One region of the Clostridium sp. 7_2_43FAA genome, then DNA from elsewhere that is predicted to be linked to it. Evidence: a T-box and tRNA genes for the amino acid it is inferred to sense, from the RefSeq annotation. Region 1 holds a T-box; the other regions hold tRNA genes.

The links. A T-box is a leader RNA that pairs with one kind of tRNA and senses whether it is charged. The one in region 1 lies ahead of CSBG_RS10445 (valine--tRNA ligase), so its partner is inferred to be a tRNA-Val.
Positions count from the first base shown of each region.
Region 2: it encodes a tRNA-Val, which carries the amino acid that the T-box ahead of CSBG_RS10445 (valine--tRNA ligase) is inferred to sense. The anticodon was not compared.
Region 3: it encodes a tRNA-Val, which carries the amino acid that the T-box ahead of CSBG_RS10445 (valine--tRNA ligase) is inferred to sense. The anticodon was not compared.

Region 1 covers NZ_JH815222.1:1,864,632-1,872,196, forward strand. The annotation lists gene CSBG_RS10425 (ATP-grasp domain-containing protein) at 1-236, opposite strand, end outside; gene CSBG_RS10430 (RimK family alpha-L-glutamate ligase) at 233-1,126, opposite strand; gene CSBG_RS10435 (hypothetical protein) at 1,156-1,401, opposite strand; gene CSBG_RS10440 (hypothetical protein) at 1,676-2,107, shown strand; gene CSBG_RS10445 (valine--tRNA ligase) at 2,292-4,934, opposite strand; T-box leader at 5,289-5,512, opposite strand; gene CSBG_RS18970 (CPC_1213 family protein) at 5,626-5,751, opposite strand; gene CSBG_RS10450 (carbohydrate kinase family protein) at 5,848-6,792, opposite strand; gene CSBG_RS10455 (tetratricopeptide repeat protein) at 7,240-7,565, shown strand, end outside.
Region 2 covers NZ_JH815222.1:84,932-92,496, forward strand. The annotation lists gene spoIIID (sporulation transcriptional regulator SpoIIID) at 1-20, shown strand, start outside; gene mreB (rod shape-determining protein MreB) at 158-1,192, shown strand; gene yyaC (spore protease YyaC) at 1,246-1,782, opposite strand; gene CSBG_RS02000 (hypothetical protein) at 1,893-2,459, shown strand; tRNA gene CSBG_RS02005 (tRNA-Tyr) at 2,756-2,840, shown strand; tRNA gene CSBG_RS02010 (tRNA-Thr) at 2,865-2,939, shown strand; tRNA gene CSBG_RS02015 (tRNA-Tyr) at 2,946-3,030, shown strand; tRNA gene CSBG_RS02020 (tRNA-Val) at 3,048-3,123, shown strand; tRNA gene CSBG_RS02025 (tRNA-Thr) at 3,228-3,302, shown strand; tRNA gene CSBG_RS02030 (tRNA-Tyr) at 3,311-3,395, shown strand; SAM riboswitch class I at 3,546-3,654, shown strand; gene metK (methionine adenosyltransferase) at 3,753-4,928, shown strand; gene nagA (N-acetylglucosamine-6-phosphate deacetylase) at 5,001-6,131, opposite strand; gene CSBG_RS02045 (ATP-dependent RecD-like DNA helicase) at 6,416-7,565, shown strand, end outside.
Region 3 covers NZ_JH815220.1:98,101-105,665, forward strand. The annotation lists gene CSBG_RS00500 (peptidoglycan DD-metalloendopeptidase family protein) at 1-162, opposite strand, end outside; gene CSBG_RS00505 (DnaD domain protein) at 327-1,331, shown strand; gene CSBG_RS00510 (ATP-binding protein) at 1,324-2,298, shown strand; tRNA gene CSBG_RS00515 (tRNA-Thr) at 2,516-2,590, opposite strand; tRNA gene CSBG_RS00520 (tRNA-Asp) at 2,619-2,695, opposite strand; tRNA gene CSBG_RS00525 (tRNA-Val) at 2,704-2,779, opposite strand; tRNA gene CSBG_RS00530 (tRNA-Glu) at 2,784-2,858, opposite strand; gene CSBG_RS00535 (hypothetical protein) at 2,996-3,577, opposite strand; gene CSBG_RS00540 (NAD(P)/FAD-dependent oxidoreductase) at 3,892-5,136, shown strand; gene CSBG_RS00545 (acyl-ACP thioesterase domain-containing protein) at 5,185-5,934, opposite strand; gene CSBG_RS00550 (DUF1858 domain-containing protein) at 6,057-6,251, opposite strand; gene CSBG_RS00555 (hypothetical protein) at 6,385-7,233, opposite strand; gene CSBG_RS00560 (adenylosuccinate synthase) at 7,382-7,565, opposite strand, start outside.

The sequences.
Region 1 (7,565 bases):
TTAAATTTATTAAAAACTCTTAGTCCTAATGATTCTAAATCATAAGTTATTTTATAATCTCTAGATCTATTTATAGCAAATTTATATTTTGAATTTACAATTTTGTAATCTATATCTTTTGTTAATATAAGTTCCAAATCCAAATTGTATTTTATTCCATCTTCTATTAACCAATTTATATAGCTTTTATTTTTTTCTACATCTATTTCATCATAAATAACTAACCCTTTTATCATAAACATTCCTCTAATATATATTTTAATATTTCTGCTCCAAAGCTTTTTCCCCAAAGCTCTTCAAAGCTTAAAAAATTCAAATTTGAATTCACTTCACATAATATAGGTTTATTATCTTCACCAAATAATAAATCTACGCCTGAAAAATCTAAACCTAATACCTTATGAGCTTTTAATGCAATCTCTTCTTGTTCTGTTGTTAAGTTTATTAATTTACCTTTTCCACCTTGAGATATATTAGCTCTAAAGTCTTTATCAGATTCCCTAAGCATAGCCCCTATCACTTTATTCCCTATGATATTTACTCTTATATCTTTTCCATAACTACTTTTTATATTTTCTTGCATAATAAAGTCTACATTTCTTTTATTTAATTCTGTAACCTTTTTAATAAACTCTTCTTTATCTTTTATTAAATAAACCTGCATACCAAAAGAACCCTTTGATTCCTTTATTATTATTTCTTTGCCAAGTTCCTCATAACATTTTATTAAATAATCTTCACTATTTAGTAAATAATCAAAAATCATTGGTGATAATATTGTTCTTGGCATTTGTATATCATTATTAGAAAGTTCTAAATGCATTAACCCCTTATGATCGCAATATTCAATGGCTTTACTTGAATTAAAGACCTTAAATCCCATCTTTTCTAAGTGCCTTGCTAATAATACATCTTTGTCCCAAAATATAATAAATTTTGGGCTTTCAATCTCTTTTAAATATAAAAGCTCAGCTTTTCCTTCATTATTGTATGTAGGTATTATCTCCGTATTTTTAACTGCCTCTAACTTTACATTTAAATTTTTTCCTTCAGTTACTAAAGATTTTACAAGCTTATTTATTTTAGGAATATTTAATGTTCCATTATAAATTATCCATCCTGTCATAAGTAATTCACTCTTTCTATACTTAATATTTATTTAATGCTTTCGCCTTTTTTCCATAACTTTTTACCTGAAAAATATCCAATTATAATAAGTAAAACATTTATTATAATTGTAAAAATTATTAAAAATCTATTTGCTATATTTATTTTATTTATCATTACTACTGGTATAAATATCAAATAAAATAATACTAATAAACTTACAATTAAATTTCTTATAAAACTCTTTTCACCTAAGGATTTAAATGGCTGCCACCATATATTAAAATCTTTCATTTTTTATGTCTCCTATTTCTTCATAATGGTAAATAATTCAATTCCTTTAATATGTACTGCAAAATTTATATTACTTTAAAACTACTTTAACAAGCTTTTGAATTCATTATAAATTATACATTTTTACTTGTGTAATAACTCTTAATCACCCTACTTTTATCACTTTTAATTTTTTTTGTCAATATAGCATCTTAGTTTATTACTTTTTATTAATTGAATTTTATATTAAGGTACTTTACAATAATAAATATAAAACCTAAAGAAGGAGCTTATTATGAACAATTTAAATGAAGCATTAAAGTTAAATTTAGATAAAATCTCTATTTTTGAAATAGATGAAGAAAAGTTAATAGAACTTAAGTCTTACGATTACTATATGCAAACAAATTTTTATTTTTGGTTAATTAATAAGATAAATTATTTTGAAGATGAAAAGCTTTATGATGAGTTAGCATATGCTCATTACTTAATGTCTTATTTTGTTTTTATTATCCTAACACCTTTATCATATGAGGATTTAGCATTTAATCATATAAATAAAGCATTAAAATATAAAAATAATCTTAAATATAAGGAATGGCTTCTTATATTTTCAACTCTTCCAAATAACTTTATAAAAACATATGATGCAATAAAAATTGCTGAAGAAGTTATTGAAAAAGATCCTAGCAGTACTTTAGCTAATACTATATTACAAATGTTTTAAAAACACTAAAGGCCCTAGCTTAAGCTAGAGCCTTTAATGCCTTTTATCTTATTAAATCTTTTATCTTAAATATTATAAACTAAATACTCTAAATTAGAAACAAAAATTTTTTTTAATAATAAAATAAATTCTTTTAATGTTGTATAGCAATGAATATTATTTTAATATTTTAAAATAATATATTCTATTTTAAAGTATCTATTCTAACTAAAACTGCATTTAGCATTTCTTGATATTTTTCTCTCTTTTCTTTTTCACCATCAATTACAGCTTGTGGTGCTTTAGCTACGAACCCTTGATTAGATAACTTTTTATCTATTCTTTCTACTTCGCCTTCTAGCTTTTTCTTTTCTTTATTTAATCTTTCAAGTTCCTTTTCTTTGTCTACTAAATCTAAAAGTGGCATAAATAATTCTCCACCCTTAACAACTAGTGATACTGCATTTTCTGGAACCATAGCTTTATCATCTATAAATGATACTTCTGATGCAGATGCTAATTTTTCTATATAGTGAACCCCAGAAATAAATGCATCTTTTGCTTCAGTTGTAGTATAGCTAATTACTTTAGCTTTTCTTGATGGTGGAACATTCATTTCAGCTCTTACATTTCTTAACCCCTTTATAGCTTCAATTATAAAGTCCATATCCTTTTCAGCCTTTTCATCAGTTAAGCTTTCATTGTATTCTGGCCAATTTGAAACTACTATTGAATCACCATCAGTTAAAGTAGTATATATTTCTTCAGTTATAAATGGCATTACAGGGTGTAATAACTTAAGTCCAGTTTTAAGAACATCATTTAAAACATTATAAACTATACCTTTTTGCTTTTCATCATCGCCATATAGTACGCCTTTAACTAATTCAATATACCAGTCGCAGAATTCAGTCCACATGAAATCATATACCTTTTGAAGAGCAATTCCAAGTTCGTATTTTTCCATGTTTTCAGTTACTTCTTTAACTAAAGTATTCATTCTTGAAAGAATCCACTTATCAGCTAAACTATATTCTTTGCAATCAGCGTATTTATCCATTACTTCTTTATCAAGATTCATCATAACAAATCTAGAAGCATTCCACATCTTATTTGCAAAGTTTCTAGCTGCTTCAACTCTTTCTGGAATATATCTTATATCATTTCCTGGAGAGTTACCAGTTACTAGCATAAATCTTAAAGCATCTGCTCCATATTCATCTATAACTTCTAATGGATCAACACCATTTCCAAGAGATTTACTCATTTTTCTACCTTGAGAATCTCTTATAATTCCATGAATTAAAACTGTATCAAATGGAGTTTTATCCATATTGTGTATTCCTGAGAATATCATTCTTGCAACCCAGAAGAAGATAATATCATATCCTGTAACTAATACATTTGTTGGATAGAAGTATTCAAGATCTTCCGTTTCATTTGGCCATCCTAAAGTTGAGAAAGGCCATAAAGCTGAGGAGAACCAAGTGTCTAATACATCTTCATCTTGATGCATATGTTTTGATCCACACTTAGGGCAAGTTTCTGGAGCATCTACTTGAACTATTATTTCTCTACAATCATTACAATACCAAACTGGGATTCTATGTCCCCACCATAATTGTCTTGATATACACCAATCTTGAATATTTTCCATCCAATTGAAGTATATTTTATCAAATCTTTCTGGAACAAATTTAGTTTCATTATTTTTTACTGCTTCTATAGCTGGTTTCGCTAAAGATTCCATTTTAACATACCATTGTTTTGATATTATGGGTTCAACTACAGTTCCACATCTATCATGAGTACCTACATTATGAGTATGTGGTTTAACTTTAACTAATAAACCTTGCTCATCTAAATCGCTAACCATTTGCTTTCTAGCTTCATATCTATCTAATCCTTGGTATTTTCCACCTAGCTCATTAATAACACCATTATCATCCATAACTCTTATTTGAGGTAAATTATGTCTAAGTCCTACTTGGAAATCATTTGGATCATGAGCAGGAGTTATTTTTACAGCACCAGTTCCAAATTCAATATCTACATAGTCATCACCAACTATAGGAATTTCTCTATCTGTTAGAGGTAATTTCAATGTTTTTCCTATAAGATGTTTAAATCTATCATCATTTGGATTAACAGCAACAGCTGTATCTCCAAGTAAAGTTTCTGGTCTTGTAGTTGCAATTTCTAAATATCCACTACCGTCAGCTAATGGATAATTTATATGCCAGAAGCTTCCTTCTTTTTCTTCATATTCTATTTCAGCATCTGAAAGTGCTGTAGTACACTTTGGACACCAGTTAGTTATTCTATTTCCTTGATAAATTAAGCCTTCGTTATATAGCTTAACAAAAACAGTTCTAACTGCTTTATTTAAATTTTCATCCATTGTAAATGCTTCTCTTGAGAAGTCACAAGAAACTCCCATTTTCTTTAATTGAGTTCTTATTGTATCTCTATACTCATCAGCCCATTCCCAAACCTTTTCTAAGAATGCTTCTCTTCCCATTTCTTTTTTAATTAAGCCTTCTTTTAAAAGTTCATTTTCAACCTTAACTTCAGTTGCAATAGAAGCATGGTCTTGTCCTGGTAACCATAAAGTACAGTATCCTTGCATTCTTTTAAATCTTATAAGCATATCTTGAAGTGTATTATCAAGAGCATGACCTAAATGAAGCTTTCCAGTTATATTTGGTGGTGGCATAACTATAGAAAAAGGCTTCTTATTTTTATCGATTATTGGTGTAAAGTATTTTTTTTCTTCCCAAAGCTTATAAATTCTTTCTTCGAATTCCTTTGGATTGTATGTCGTTGCTAAGTTTTTCTTTTCAGACATCCTTTTTGCCTCCTTTTTTTACTTTATATAGATTAAAGATAGATACCTAAAAATTTGCTTTTATTGAAATTAATAAAACTAGTTTAATAAAGATATTAATTTTAGTTCTATTATATAATTTGAAGGTTCATATAATAATTTATTAATCTTTACTAACTACATATTAAATTTTTATATAATCAAGATAATTAATAAACTTTATTATATGTACTAAATGGTAATAAAGTATTAAATTGAAGGTTCATACTTTAGATTCACATAATTAATTTATAAATTCATTTTTGTAATTTAGAAATAAAATAAAATTATATATTCTTGATTATTAATTTTAAGCAATAAAAAAAGCCTTCATCACAAAAGGACGAAGACTCGCGGTACCACCTTTTTTCTTAATATAATTTTTTTTATATTAAGCTCTTTATTTATTAACGACTAAGAAAGCCGCCTTTACTTACTTTAGTTCAGTAAAGATGCTCAAAAGCTACCTTCAGGATACTCTAATATAGAAGGCTTTCAGCCGATGACCTTCATTCTCTTTATATATTGTATTCCTTACTCCTCTTTATCATTGCTTTTATAATATGATTTTGTAAGGTTATCTTATAATATATTATTATTTTTGTCAATATTGTCCTTATAATAAAATAAATAAAAAGATGCTATGATATTATAGCATCTTTTTATTTATTTGCTAAATTATAAAATCTTTTTTATCATGCTCTTTTGCTTTTGGCTCTCCAAAAGCTGCTTTTACACTTTCCACTTGTGGATTATGATTAATATGTTTCTTATGACTATTCTTTGATTTCTTACCCATTTCTTTCACCTCCAAGCTTATATACTTAGATTATGTAAAAGAAATTTATTTATTTTATTAAATCTTAAGAAAGAAAGTGAAAATATGTAATTATTATTATCCTTCAATCCATTCCATATTTTTTATAAACTCATTAACAAAGTCCTCACTCATACTTGGATTAATAGTTTCTTCATGAGTTATTGTAACTATTGACATAGCAATAGCATATTTAACAGTATCCTTAATAGAAAGGTTATTCATATAGCCATATCCAACACCAGCAACAAAAGAATCACCAGCACCTGTAACATTTTTGACTTCTACACTGCTAGTACCTATCTTTCCTTCTTCCTTAGAGTTTTTATAATATATTCCATCAGCATCAAGACTTATAAATACATTTTTAACTCCTAAGGACAAGAAATAATCTCCCGCTCTTTTTAAATCATCATCATTTTCAATTTTAAATCCGCATAAAACTTCAGTTTCCAATCTGTTTGGCTTTACAGTATGAAAATATTTTATTAAATGTTTTATTTTCTCTGCTTTTGTAGCTGAAACTGGATCTAAAACAAATTTAGTTTTACCTTTAAAAGTAGTTAAAATATACTCTAAAAGTTCTGGGTTATCAGAATCTAATATTGTATATTCGGCATTTTCAATTATATGAGATTTAGAATCAATAAAAGAAGATTCCATCTTATCTAAGCTGTCCATATCAACTATAGCAGATTCCATTTCTCCGTGTTCATTTAAAATTGCCATATATGTTGGTGTATACTCATCTTCTAAAATCAATGAGTGTTCCATATTATATCCTATTAATTTTGAATTTTCTAGAATATTTCTTCCTTGATCATCTCCACCTAAAATAGAAATGAATTCTGTATTAACATTAACTCTTGCTAAGTTTTCAGCAATGTTTCTACATACTCCACCTAAAGATATTTTAATATTCCCTGGTATTGAGTCTCTTTCATGATATTTTTTTCTACTAAAACCTATTATATCTACTATTGATGCTCCTAATACTAATATATAAGGATTATTATTACACATACCATCTCTCCTGCTCTTTAAAATCCGTTACTAAAAAACATAAATATATTATATTAGAGAAATATAAAAAAATAAAGTCAAATTTACAAACTTTGTCGAATTTTATTTTTTAATTGTATTTATTATCAATATATTTTCTTTAAAAATTTCTAAATTCTGCTACACTTTCTTTTAAAATTCATATATTGAATATTAACTTATTCAGCTGTCAATAATTTAAATATATGTTTCAATTAATAATCTTCATAATTATAGTGTTATAAAATTAAAAGTTAATAGTCTTATTTAAGTAAAATATCAAAATTGAAAGCATATATTATTTAATTTTTTATATAAGTTGCTAAAATAATAACTTTACTTAAATACCATAAACTATAAAAATATTTTAATTAAATGAAGGATATTTATTACAACTTATATACATATAATTATCACTTGGAGGTAAAAATGAATTACTTTAATGAAGGTAATAAATACTATAATCTTAAAGAATATAAAAAAGCAATTGAATATTACACCATGGCAATTGAAAACAATGAAAGTATGACTTGCTCTTACTATAACTGTGGAGTTTGTTATATAAAACTTAAGGATTTTGATTCAGCAATAACAATGATAAAGAAAGCTCTTGCTATGCAGCAAGAAAGTAAATATTTCTTTAACTTAGCATATTGTTATGCAATGAAAGAAGAAATAAAAAAAGCATTAATTTATTTCAACATAGCTTGGTCTTTAGATAGTTCTGATACTGATTGTGAAAAAGCAATAAATTT
Region 2 (7,565 bases), 1.8 Mb from region 1:
AATATAAGGCCGCAGAGTAGTAATTGATTACAAAATTAAATACAAATATATTGAAGGATTACCATATTCCATATATAATAAGAAATAGAGCGAATATTGTAAAATAAGAGAGATTTCAAATATTATATAGTGTGAATAGAGTAGGAGTGAACAAGGAATGTGGTTTTGGAGAAATAGGAGCGATTTAGGAATAGACTTAGGTACAGCGACTGTTTTAGTTTATGCAAAAGGTAAAGGAATAATATTAAAAGAGCCATCAGTTGTCGCAATAAATAAGAATAATAATAAAGTACTTGCAGTTGGTGAAGAGGCAAGGAAAATGATTGGAAGAACTCCAGGTAACATAGTTGCGGTAAGACCATTAAGAGATGGGGTTATATCAGATTATGATATAACAGAAAAGATGTTAAAAGAATTTATTAAAAAGGCGTATGGAAAGAGTAAGATTACGGCTCCTAAAGTAATGGTATGTGTTCCGTCTCAAGCAACAGAAGTTGAAAAGAGAGCAGTAATTGATGCGGCAAGAAACTCTGGAGCCAAAAAAGTTCATTTAATAGAAGAACCTTTAGCTGCAGCAATAGGTGCAGGATTAGATATAACTAGACCAAGTGGATCCATGGTTGTAGATATTGGTGGAGGTACTACTGATATAGCTGTAATATCTCTTGGTGGAGTTGTTGTAAGATCATCTATTAAGGTAGCTGGGGATACATTTGACGATGCAATAATAAAGTATGTAAGAAATAAGTACAAGATAATGATAGGTGAGAAAACCGCAGAAGAATTAAAAGTAACTATAGGATCAGCGTTTAAAGGATCAAGAAGCTTAACTGCAAATATGAAGGGACGAAATTTAATTACTGGGTTACCAGATGAACTTTCTATCTCAACAGATGAAATAATATATGCATTAAAAGAATCGGTATCCTTAATTGTTGATAGTGTTAAATTTGTATTGGAAAAAACACCACCTGAGCTTGCTGCTGATATAATAGAGAGAGGGATACTAATGACAGGTGGAGGTTCTTTATTAGATGGATTAGATAAGCTAATAGAGCATGAAACTGGGGTTACTGTTGAGGTTGCGAATAATTCAGTAGAAGCAGTAGCAGAGGGAACAGGTAAAGTTTTAGGATACTTAGACAAGATAGATACAAATTCTTCAGATAATGAAATAACATTAGTTGAGTAATCTATAGATATTATTAAATACATAGTAAATATATAAAATTATTAAAGGGGAGTTCAAAGACTCCCCTTTTGGTTATGAGTAAGATTATATGCATAAATAATGGCAGCTGAAATTATTTTTGACATTTCCATGACTAAATGTAGACGAATACTTCTAGATGTAAAAAACTCAGCATTTTCACTTGAATCAATAATACCGATTATAGAAGCTATACCAACGTCAGGTAAGTTTTTCCCCACTCCTTTTCCGGGATGTATTGGATAGTCTCTGGTATGTATTTCACCAATAGAACTAGCTTCACCTAAGCAGGCATCTATTCCTATAATTAAAGATTTTGGATGCAATTTATTAATTTCATTTAATCTATTATTTATATTAAGAGCATGTATTGGAGATTCTATAGTTCCGTACACTGGAAGAGGAAAATTTTTTTCTTTTAAAAATGTACCAACCATTGGACCTAAGCAGTCACCAATGCACTTATCAGTACCTATACATACAATTACAGTATTATTCGTAATATAGTCTTTGATAAATTTTGCTATTTCAATATGAGAATTATAAGAATTATATAATACTTTATGCTTCACTAAAAATTCACCTCCGCTTATACAATATATGTTCCAAGATTAATAAATATAATAAAATGTATAAAAAAACATAAAGAGGAAATTAATTAAATAAAAGGAGATGAATAAATGTGAAAAAAATATTTTTTTATATAATTACTATAATTCTTGGAGCTAGTATACCTATATACTATTTATTAGTATGGGAGCCATTAAAAAGCGAAGAGGCTATAAGTAATTCAATGAGATCTACTACTGAAAAAATTTTAAATAGTAGTGAAGTTTCAAATGGGCAAGATATATCAAATAATCTGAATAAGAAGAAAATAGATAGTAATAAAAATAGCATTAATATTAAAGAAAAATCTAATATGAGTAATAGTAGTAATTCTAATGAAAATATAATAACTGGTGAAAATGAAATAGAAGGGCTATCAATAAAGCAAAGCGATATTGAAAATAATTTGTTTGGAGAACTAGAAGAAAGTGAAAAGTTAGAAATAGACAGAATGTTAAAAAGTTTATCTATAGTAGATATAGTGAAGATAAATGATCATTTTTCTGATAAATATGATGATGACAATGTAAGAGAAGGATTTTCATTAGTAAAAAAGAGAATGTCATTATCGGATTATGAAGAGTTTAAGAGTATCATAAGTAGATATATTGATTTAGATATTATTGAAGAAAAAATTTGATGATTTGAGTATTGATAAAAATATGTATGTATTTTCTCAGTAAAAATTCAAACAATTATTAATAATAACTATACAATTATATTGCTTTAGACGAATTTATTTTTAGGACAATATAAGACAATAAAAAAGTGATATTAGTATTAAATAGAAGAAAATTAAAGAAATATAGAAAAAAATAAGTATAATCTCTTTAAATAAGTGAATATCACACTTGAAATTAGGATACAATAAATATATACTAATCATTGTCAGTTGAGACGACAATGTTTACTTAACTGAAATTAAATAAATTTAATGGGGGAGTTCCCGAGTGGCCAAAGGGGGCAGACTGTAAATCTGTTACGTTTCGTTTCGATGGTTCGAATCCGTCCTCCCCCACCATATAAAATTTATTTAATATAATATGCTGGCATGGCTCAACGGTAGAGCAGCTGACTTGTAATCAGCAGGTTGTAGGTTCGATTCCTATTGCCAGCTCCATAAAATGGGGGAGTTCCCGAGTGGCCAAAGGGGGCAGACTGTAAATCTGTTACGTTTCGTTTCGATGGTTCGAATCCGTCCTCCCCCACCATTTTATAACATTGATATGGAAGCATAGCTCAGCTGGGAGAGCATCTGCCTTACAAGCAGAGGGTCACAGGTTCGATCCCTGTTGTTTCCACCATTTTGGTATTAAACACTTAATGAAGTAGAGTATAGTGATAACTGAATTTAGTGTAAAAGCCAATCTACTGAAAGAAGAGAAGTAGATATTTCATTAATAAATATGCTGGCATGGCTCAACGGTAGAGCAGCTGACTTGTAATCAGCAGGTTGTAGGTTCGATTCCTATTGCCAGCTCCAATAAATATGGGGGAGTTCCCGAGTGGCCAAAGGGGGCAGACTGTAAATCTGTTACGTTTCGTTTCGATGGTTCGAATCCGTCCTCCCCCACCACAAAAGACAAGGATTCTTGTCTTTTTTTATATTTACAAATAACCTAATATTTTATTAGTTAAGAAATTTAAATATGTAATAAATTTATATTTTATAGTTGACTAGTAGTATTAAAGGTGATATACTCTAAAAAGTAAAATTTGATATTAGTTCTTATCCAGAGAGGTGGAGGGAGAAGGGCCCGATGAAACCCGGCAACCTACTTTATTAAGTTTAAGTGTGGTGCCAATTCCTGCAAAGTAATTTTGCAAGATAAGAAAGATTAGGATTTTTAACGTCTCTTCTTATCGAAGAGATTTTTTTATTTTATAAATTAATTCAGAATTAATATCAAGTAAAATGAAAGGAGAAATGAAAATGAGAAGATTATTTACATCAGAATCAGTTACAGAAGGGCATCCAGATAAAATTTGTGACCAAATTTCAGATGCAGTATTAGATAGTATTTTAGCTAAAGATCCTATGGCAAGAGTTGCTTGTGAAACAGCTGTTACTACAGGAATGGTACTAGTTATGGGAGAAATATCAACTAATTGTTATGTTGATATTCCAAAGTTAGTTAGAGAAACAGTAAAAGAAATTGGATATGATAGAGCTAAGTATGGTTTTGACTGCGAAACATGTTCAGTTTTAACATCAATAGATGAGCAATCAGGCGATATAGCTATGGGTGTAGATGAAGCTTTAGAATCAAGAGATGGACAAAAGGATGATGTTGAGGCAGTTGGGGCTGGAGACCAAGGTATGATGTTTGGTTTTGCAACAAATGAAACAGAAGAATACATGCCTTTACCAATAGCAATGGCTCACAGATTATCAAGAAGATTATCAGAAGTGAGAAAGAACGGAACTTTACCATATTTAAGACCAGATGGAAAGACTCAAGTTACAGTTGAATATGATGATAATAAAGTAATAAGAATAGATGCAATTGTAATATCAACACAACATAGTGAAGATGTATCTCAGGAACAAATAAGAGAAGATTTAATGGAACATGTAATTAAAGTTGTAGTTCCAGCAGAATTATTAGATGATACTACTAAGTATTACATAAATCCAACTGGTAGATTTGTTGTTGGAGGTCCACAAGGAGATAGCGGATTAACTGGAAGAAAGATAATAGTTGATACTTATGGTGGATATGGAAGACATGGCGGTGGTGCTTTCTCAGGAAAAGATCCAACTAAAGTTGATAGATCAGCAGCTTATGCAGCCAGATGGGTTGCTAAGAATTTAGTTGCAGCAGGAGTTGCAGATAAATTAGAAATTCAATTAGCTTATGCTATTGGAGTAGCTAAACCAGTATCAATAGAAATAGATACATTTGGAACTGGAAAGAAATCAGAAGCAGAAATAATTTCAATAGTTGAAAAAGTATTTGATTTAAGACCAGGTGCTATAATAAGAGATCTAGAATTAAGAAGACCAATTTATAAGCAAACAGCTGCATATGGACATTTTGGAAGAAATGATTTAAATTTACCTTGGGAAAATTTAAATAAAGTAGAAGAAATAAAGAAATATCTTTAAAATAATAAAGTAAAAGAGATAAAGTATATTTAAAATAAAAAATGCTCCAATTCAAAATTGGAGCATTTTTGTTTATACTAATACTTTACCAGCAACTATAACATTTTTTATATTTATGTCTTCATCAAATAAAACTAAATCAGCATCATAGCCTTCTTTTACAAGACCTTTTCTATCTTCAACTTTACAATGTCTAGCAGCATTAAAAGTTGCCATTTTTACAGCTTCATTTAGTGGAAGACCAACGTTCTTATATACATTTCTAACAGCTTTATCTAAAGTTAATATTGAGCCAGCTAAGCTTCCACTTAAAAGTCTTGCAGCTCCATCTTTAACAACAACATCTTGGCCGCCTAATGCATACATGCCATCAGGCATAGCACATGCCATCATTGCATCAGTGACTAATAAAACTTTATCAGTTGTCTTTTGATTGTAAGCTATTCTAAGTGATGGATATGATATATGGATACCATCAGAAATTGTTTCTGTAGTTATCTCGCTATCAAATATAGCACCTACAACTCCAGGTTCTCTATGAGCAAATGGTGTCATTGCATTAAATAAATGAGTTGAGTGACAGCAACCACATTTAATTCCTTCCATAGCTTCATCATAAGTAGCTTTAGTATGACCTATAGAGCAAACTATTCCTTTTTTTGATAATTCTTTTATTAATTCCTTAGCACCTGGAACTTCAGGAGCAATTGTAATTGATATAACGGCATCTTCAGCATCTCCGACCATAGCATTAAAATTATCAAGTGTTGGAGAAATTAAGAAATTAGGATTTTGAGCTCCTATAGCTTTTGGACTAATGAAAGGACCTTCAAGATGAGCTCCTAGAACAATAGCACCATCAGTACCATTTTCCTTGGCTTCTTTTATAACTTTCATAGATTTTCTTATATCATCTACTGATACTGTCATTGTAGTTGGTGTGAAAGCAGTAGTTCCATGCTTAACTATAGTTTTAGAAATCTCATTGATTGCCTCAAAAGTACCATCCATTGTATCATGCCCACCTGCACCATGGATATGAACATCTATAAACCCTGGAGATAAATATAGTCCTTCTGCATCTATTACTTCAGAGTCATTAATATTATTTGGGTTTATTTCTTTAATTTTTCCATCTTCGATTAAGATAGAGCCCTTTTCTATCCTATCAAAATATACTATGTTACAATTTTTGATTATCATATGAGCACCTCCATATTTTTAATATAAATCTCAATTAAAAACTATAACATTAATAGCTAGACATAACAGAAATAGCTATAAAACGTATTCAAATATAGTATAAAATTGAAATAATATAAATTTTATTATTTTTATAAGTTAGTATACTTATATATTTAATTATAGCACATTAATTATAGTAAGATTTAAATAAATGTATAATCTTTATTACAACTTATATATGATATAATTATATAATAAAAATAGTGAGATTAAAATATTATTAGAAGATTTGGAGAGATAACATGGAATGTCTAAACGGAATAGTAGAATCTATTGTATTCAAAAGTGATGATACAGGATATGTTGTATCAAAGGTAAGGATAGATAAAGATTGTATAAATGCAGTTGGAATAGTTCCTTTTTTAAAGGAAGGGCAACATGTTAAGTTAAAAGGACAATGGGTTCTTCATAAGCAATTTGGACGTCAGTTTAATATAGATGAATATGAAGAAGTATTACCAGATTCCATAGATGGAATTAAAAAATATTTGAGTACAGGTATAATTCATGGAATAGGTCCAATAACTGCTAAAAAAATTGTTGATAGATTTAAGGAAGAAACTTTAGATATATTAGAAAATCATATTGAAAGACTTCAAGAAATTGAAGGTATTGGTGAAAAGAAATTTAGGATAATTTATGAATCTTATATAGAACAAAAAGATTTAAAAGATATAATAATATATTTTCAAGGTCATGGGATGACAACTAACCAATGCATAAAAATATATAAAAAGTTTGGGGTAGATGCTAAGGCTATTGTTTCAGAAAATCCTTATATTCTTTGCGATGAGATCTCTGGAATAGGATTTATAACGGCAGATAGAATAGCAAAAAGCCTTGGAATAGAATCTATCTCACCATTTAGAATACAAAGTGGAATAAGATATATATTGAATCAATTTTCAGCATCGGGTAATACATATATGCCTAAAAACAATTTAATTGATGAAGTATCTAAAATATTAGGTGTACCGGGTCAAATGGTAGAAGAAAACTTATATAACTTAGCATTAGAAACTAAAATAAAAATAGAAAAAATTAATGATATAGAAGCGGTGTTTTCATTACCATATTATTATTGTGAATTAGGTGTTACAAATAAAATAATAACATTAAGTATAGAGAACTTTAGAACGATAAATACAGATGTCGAATTTGAAATTGAAACTTTTGAGAGAAAAAATAAAATTAAATTTGCCAATTCCCAAAGAGAAGCTATTGTTGGAGCTTTTGAAAATGGTATAGAGATAATAACTGGAGGTCCTGGAACAGGAAAGACTACAATTATAAAATCTATCATAGAAATATATGAAAATAATGGCATGAAGGTTTTATTAGGAGCACCAACAGGAAGAGCAGCTAAGAGAATGACTGAATCTACTGGTAGAG
Region 3 (7,565 bases), on a different contig from region 1:
ATCAGATAGAGAATATCTTGAACTATTTAAGTCAATATTATTTAATGCCTCATTTGTATTTGCACTAACTTTAATAGAATTAATATTTATAACTAGAATAATACTAAATACCAGTAATACAACATATCTAGTTATTATTCTCGTGTCTCCTTTGATATCCATAAAATCTCCTTTCAGATTAATAATGTTAAGCAACACATCTATTAGTTTTCCCATATTTAGAAATAATATTCTTTTTATATATTCCGTAGTTTAGTTGAGCCTACTTCAGCACTTTGCTATAATTAACTTATTATACAATTAATCTTAGAAAGGTGGATGTAAATATGAGCACTTTTATGCTTAAATCAAAGCCTTTAAAATTTACTCCTGTCAGCAATGCATTTATTGAAAAATATATGCCTAAAGCTAGAGGGGAATTTATTAAAGTATATCTTCTTATGCTTAAATATAATTTTACAGGCGAAATTGGTGTTAATGCATCAATTTTAGCTACATCATTGAATTTATTAGAGTCTGATATAATAAATGCCCTTAACTACTGGAATGAAGAAGGAGTAATTAAACTAGTTCCAATAGACAAAATGGGAAACTTTGATATAGAATTTATAGATCTTTCATCTGAAAACACTGTTAATAAGAACGAAATTAATATATTAGCTGAGCTTTCAGATGAATCTAACAATGGTATGCTAAAAGATATAGAAAAATTATTAGGCAGACCACTATCCCCTAGCGAGTTCACAACTTATATAAGCTGGAAAAGGGACTTTAATTTTTCTTCAGAGCTTATACTACTACTTATAGAGTACTGTGCTTCTAAGGGAAAAACAAATCATAGATATATAGAAAAGGTTGCCTTGGCTTGGCATGAGATGAGCATAAAAACAATTGATGATGCTCAAAATTATATAAGAAAAACAGAGGATAAATGGGGTACCTATAGAGAAATCTTAAAATTCTTAGGAATTAGAAATACTGATATAATGAAACCTCAAGAAGATATGTTAGAAAAATGGACTACAAATTATAACTTTTCATTAGAAATAATAAAGAAAGCATGCGATATTTGCTTCCAAAGGTTAAACAGGGCTGATTTTAAGTATATAGATGGAATATTATCCAGTTGGAATAAAGATAACTTAAGAACATTAAAAGAAATTGAAGAAAAAGAAGTTTCTTATAAAAATTCATCTTCTAAAAAGAATTTTAACAATCAAAAGTCAAATTCATATGAAAAGCCTAAATTAAGATTCAATAACTTTAAAGGCCGTGACTATGATTATGACGATTTAGAAAAGAAATTATTAGGATGGGATAATGATGATTAAAGGATATGAAAAAGAACTAACATTAATATATGAAAATATACGACTTGAAGAGGAAAAAAACTTAGAAAAAAGACGTAAAGAAATAAAGCAAAAACATCCAGACATATTAGAATTAGATAATTTAATTCAGAAAAAATCCCTTAATTTAGCTATGTCAATTTTAAAGGGTTTAAATGAATTAGAGCTCAAAAATCTAAAAGAAGAAATAGTTGATCTTAGATTTAAAAAATATGAGGCTCTAGTGGCTAACGGATATGATCAAGAATATTTAACACTTCATCATAGATGCCCTAAATGCAAAGATCAAGGATATATCGGTAGTACAAAATGCATTTGCTATAAGAATAAATTAGTTAACCTTTACTATAAGGACTCTGATTTGCAAGATTCATTAAGAATTAATAACTTTAATAATTTTGATTTATCTTTATTTGCTAATTATAAAATAAGCGATGATAAATACACACCTAGAAAAAATATTGAAAATATTCTTGAGTATGTAAATAGAGATTTTATACCAAACTTCTCTAAAAGTGACGACAACATATTATTTTATGGTGATTCAGGAACCGGAAAGACTTTCCTAAGTTGCTGTGTGGCAAAAGAGCTCCTTGATAAAGGTTATTTAGTTGTTTATAGAAGTATAGATGAACTTATTAAAAATTTAAGAGAAATAAGATTTGAAAATAATTATAATTTAGAAGATCTTTTAATAAACTGTGATCTATTAATAATAGATGATTTAGGCGCAGAACAACTTACTGAATTCTCTGCAACAGAATTCTTTAATTTTCTCAATAAGAAACTATTAAGAAAGAAAAAGATGCTAATTTCTACAAACTTATCTTTACCTGATATAAGTAAGAATTATTCTGAAAGAATTTCTTCTAGACTCCTAGGGAATTTTAAGTTATATAAGTTTTATTCTGAAGATATAAGGATTCAATTAAATTTAAAGAAAAAATAAAAAGAGAGATGTATCAAAATAAATTTTGATATTAGCCTATAAAAAGGGAAGTTCGAATTCGAACTTCCCTTTTTGAGCATATATAAATAATAAATAAAACTTCTATTTAATCTTAAAAACATCCTTAAGCAAGTAAAATCAATGGTCTAAAAGAGGCTCACGAAACGTTATACCCTTACAAAAAACAAAAAAGACTCTAGATAATTCTAAAGTCTTCTGGAGCTGGCAATAGGAATCGAACCTACAACCTGCTGATTACAAGTCAGCTGCTCTACCGTTGAGCCATGCCAGCGCATGTTAATTTTTATCGCACTTTAAAGTGGCGACTCAGAAGGGGCTCGAACCCTCGACCTCCGGCGTGACAGGCCGGCACTCTAACCAACTGAGCTACTGAGCCAAATTTTATGGTGGAAACAACAGGGATCGAACCTGTGACCCTCTGCTTGTAAGGCAGATGCTCTCCCAGCTGAGCTATGCTTCCATAATGGTGACTCCTAGGGGAATCGAACCCCTGTTACCACCGTGAAAGGGTGGTGTCTTGACCGCTTGACCAAGGAGCCATGTTTCTTTTTGCTTTTCTCAACCGAGCTGTTCTGTCGGCGAGCACATTAACTATAATACATAAATTTTAATATAGTGTCAACACTTTTTAACAACTTTTTTTTTTATTTTTAAATTACTTTATTTATACGCGCATTTAAGTCAATAATTTAGTACCGTCATTATCGAACTTTACTACATTTATAACCTTTTCATATCTTAATAAATGGGATTGATTTTCTTTTATTTCTTTTTTTATTTTATTCATTTCAAAATTACAAAATTCTAAAAATTCTTCTTTCTTTATTTCTTCTATATTTATATTATAATTACTTTTCCTAAAATTTTGTCCACTAGCAATTATCCTTATAGGAATCTTATTATTTATTATACAGATTATCTCCTTTTCCCATATTCCTCTCTTATTTACTGAGTACTTATCCTTTAATAAGTTTATTTCCTCTACACACTCTTTAAATTGATTCTTAAAACTATCAAATAATATTTTATAAAATTGTACAGATATTCCCCTATTTAATTTTATTTTTAGAAAGTCCTTATTATTTATTAAAAATTCATCTACGTCTGATTCTGGAATGAATCTCAAATCCTTATTTAAAAATATATTAATTCCCTTAGAGTTAGGATAATTTACTACACATTGATCATAGTTCATTCTTCTTAACTTAAATTCTTTATTATAATCTTCATTATCTTCATTAATTACTTTAACTATCATAATTTCACCTCATTACTATATCTCATGTAATTTAAGCTAACCGTATTTCATTTATTCCTTATTTATTTATCTCTTTACTTATTTTATTATTCCATATTTATAAATTTATATTATATATATTTTTTTAATATTACAGTTTTAAAGAACTTATATTATAATGTGTATTAACTCATATTTACTGGTTTATATAATAGAATTTATATCTAAACTTAAGAGCTACTAAAAAATTTTACATATATAGAATATTATTATATTAACCAAAAAATTTATAATATGATAAAATTAAAATTATTAATTTATTAAGGAGATTTATTATGATTCATCATGATTTAATTATAGTTGGTGGTGGTGCTTCTGGCTTATCAGCAGCTATTACTGCTAAAGATTTTGGATTGGATGTTGCCATAGTCGAAGGTACTGATAGGATAGGAAAAAAAATATTAACTACAGGAAATGGTCGTTGTAACATCTCTAATAGAACAATTTCATTTCCTTTCCTTTCCTACCATAGCGAAAATCCTGGCTTTTTTACAAATGTTTTATCAAGTTTTAGTGTAAATGACACTGAAAATTTCTTTTTATCATTAGGACTTCCAATTGTAGAATTAAAAAATGGTAAAATGTATCCTAAATCACTTCAAGCATCTTCAGTTGTAGATATATTAAAATTAGCTTTAGAAGATCGAAGTATTCCTTTATACACAGATTGTAAAGTAAAAGATATCCACAAGAAAAATGTTTTTAAGTTATCCACAAGTAACGAAGAAAATAAGTTATTCACATGTAACAAATTAATTTTAGCTTGTGGAGGAAAATCAGCAGTGAAAACAGGATCTGATGGTTCTGCTTATAACTTAGCAAAATCATTTGGGCATTCAATAATTGAAACCATTCCTGGAATAGTTCAATTAAAGTTGAGTTACCCTTATTTAAAATCCATAACAGGAGTAAAATTTGATGGGTATGCAACATTATTAGTTGATGGTGAACCCATAAGAAAAGAATTTGGAGAAATTCTCTTTACTGATTACGGAATATCAGGCCCTCCAATTCTTCAAATTTCAGGTCATGCATCTAAAGCTTTATTAAAGAAAAAAAACATTGAAATTATTGTAGATATGATGCCTAATCAATCATTATCTGAAATAGAAGATTTTATGGAAAGTCATTTTGCAATGTTTTCTCATAGACCTGTTATAAATTCTTTAATTGGAATAGTAAATAAAAAATTAATTCCAACGTTATTAAAGGAAGCTAAGATAGAAAATTTACATAAGCCTTGCTATGACTTACAGTGGGATGAGAAAAAAAGACTTATTAACTTATTAAAGAATTGGAAATTTAAATGTATTGATACTAATGGATTCAATCAAGCACAAGTTACTATTGGAGGAATAAACACTAAAGAGGTTGATCCAAAAACACTTGAATCTAAGCTAGTTAAAAATTTATATTTTTGTGGAGAAATACTAGATGTAGATGGCGACTGTGGTGGCTTTAATCTCCATTGGGCTTGGAGTTCAGGAAATTTTGTTTCAAAAAATATAGCTAATTCTTAATATAAAAAAAGGAGTAATAAACAATCAGCTTATTACTCCTTTTATAATCTAGCACTTATTCCAACGACCAATTAATCTCGTTAATTCTTTTCCATCAACAGTTTCTATTTTGTGAATAGTAACTATTTCATCTCCCTCTTCTACTCTAACATCTGTAAATACCTTAACTTCTTCGCCATATTTACATTCCTTCTCAAATGTTACCTTAACTTCACTTAATACATAATTATTTACAATATCTTCTGGTAATGTCTCAACAGCCCAATCAATGTATTTAGTATTATTTACATGCTTATTAAAATCTATATCTGTATATCTTATCTTGAAGTTTCTTTGATACTTATGTTCATCAATCTTTTCTAATCTAGGAAGCTTAAATTCCTCTTTCATATCGCCATCCACACCATAAACATTATATTGTTCCTGTGGTATTCTCATCATTCTTCTTTTTTCTAAGTTAACTAATAAAAATATAGCATTAGCAGATACAACTATATTTCCACTACTATCTTTAATTTCATAATTCCTCAAAGCATAAAATTTCTTAAACCCTACTGCTTCAGTTTTCACTGATAATTTTTCTCCATACATTGGATGTCTAAATACTTTTACATGATAGTTATAAAATACCCATGTCATATTATTTTCTAGTAAACTTTCCATACCTGAACCAAGCTCTTCTGATTGCTTTGTACCTATATCAGATAAAATATTTATTATAGTTGACATTGTACATCTTAAATTGCTATCTACATCATAATAATGCAATTCATATTCCTTACTATAACTTTTCCCCATAATATCCTCCTAATCCAAACATCAAAACCTTGTATCTCTACAGAGTTGATGTACTATTATAATTATAGCACTTTTTATATAATTTTGAAAAAACTATACTTAAAGATTCTTATAACTTCATTTTAATAGAATCTATTATAATTCAATTCATTGATTAATCTCTCTATATCTATTCCCTTTTTTATGCACATATCTTCTATTGTAATTCTACTATTACTACTAAAAATTCCACATCCTATCCCAAAGCTTAATAATATTTGTTCAACTTGAGGATTTTCTTGTATAGCCTCTAATACGGTCATATCTTTATTTATCATATACTCACCTCTACTATGTTTTCTTTTTATAGTATTAGTTTTATTTATATTATTATGTATAAGGTCATTTATACATATAAAATAAAAGGCCTATTTAACTAAATATAATCTAGTTAAATAAACCTTTCTCAATTTACATTATAGGATCTATAAAATTTTCTACAATATTACTTCTATCTAATGATAGTATATTTAAATAAGATATTGTATATGCTTGAATTGAATATTGTCCTATTATAGCTATTACTATCCCAACTAAAGGTATTACTTGAATGATAGCTAAAACTAATCCAATACCTATTGTTATTCCAGATATAGCTGCCAATTTCCCTATAGTTGACCAGAAATATCCCTTTTTAAATAGCATAAATGTTTCCCCTATTGCTTCAGTAATAGTTAAATCCCTTACTATTAGCATTGAAGTAAATAAAGATGTTAATGGTGTCACAATAACAATTATTGCAATTATTAAAGGAATTAATATTATTAATCCAATTCCAACAGTTAATAAAGCTAATAGCATTGTTAATAAGGCTATTACTACCACAAATGCAAAAGTCATTAACCAAACTAATATATTTAATCCTAAAATACTCCATTTTCTTTTCCAAACATATTTATTGGCAGATCTCCAACTTACTTCATTTCCTTTATTAGCATCATCTAGTATTTTAGTTATAATTCCATTTGCATATAACATCAATACTGATGATATTAATGCTATTAAAATTATAAGAAATATTGTTCCTATTCCTATGAACGGTATTGCTTCATCAAAATAAGAATATGAATACGAGTATGAGTATGAAATATTTATTAAGCTTGAAAAAACTATCCCTATTATTACTCCAAATAAAACTACAATTGTAGGAACGATAAATATTCCAATAACCTTTAAAATTTCTAACACATTATCTTTACATAAATTAAATGCTCTCGATAACATTTCTGAAACTGATAAATGAATTTTCCTCTCTTCCATAAATTCACCTCCTATATTTAAATCATATTAACATATATATTAATTTTACCACAATTTATTTACAATATTTATTAAATATATTCTTTTTTATACAATATCATAAATAATTAAGGAGAGTATTATAAAAGTTAATACTCTCCTATATATTTTATAATTCTTTTGTTACTCTTATTGTTTGATCTCTTCTTGGACCTACACCAACTATTGATATCTTTGTACCTGTAAGTTCTTCAATTCTTGTTAGATACTTTTTAGCATTTTCAGGCAATTCATCATAACTTCTAGCCTTTGCTACTTCTTCACTCCAACTATCGAACTCTTCATATATAGGT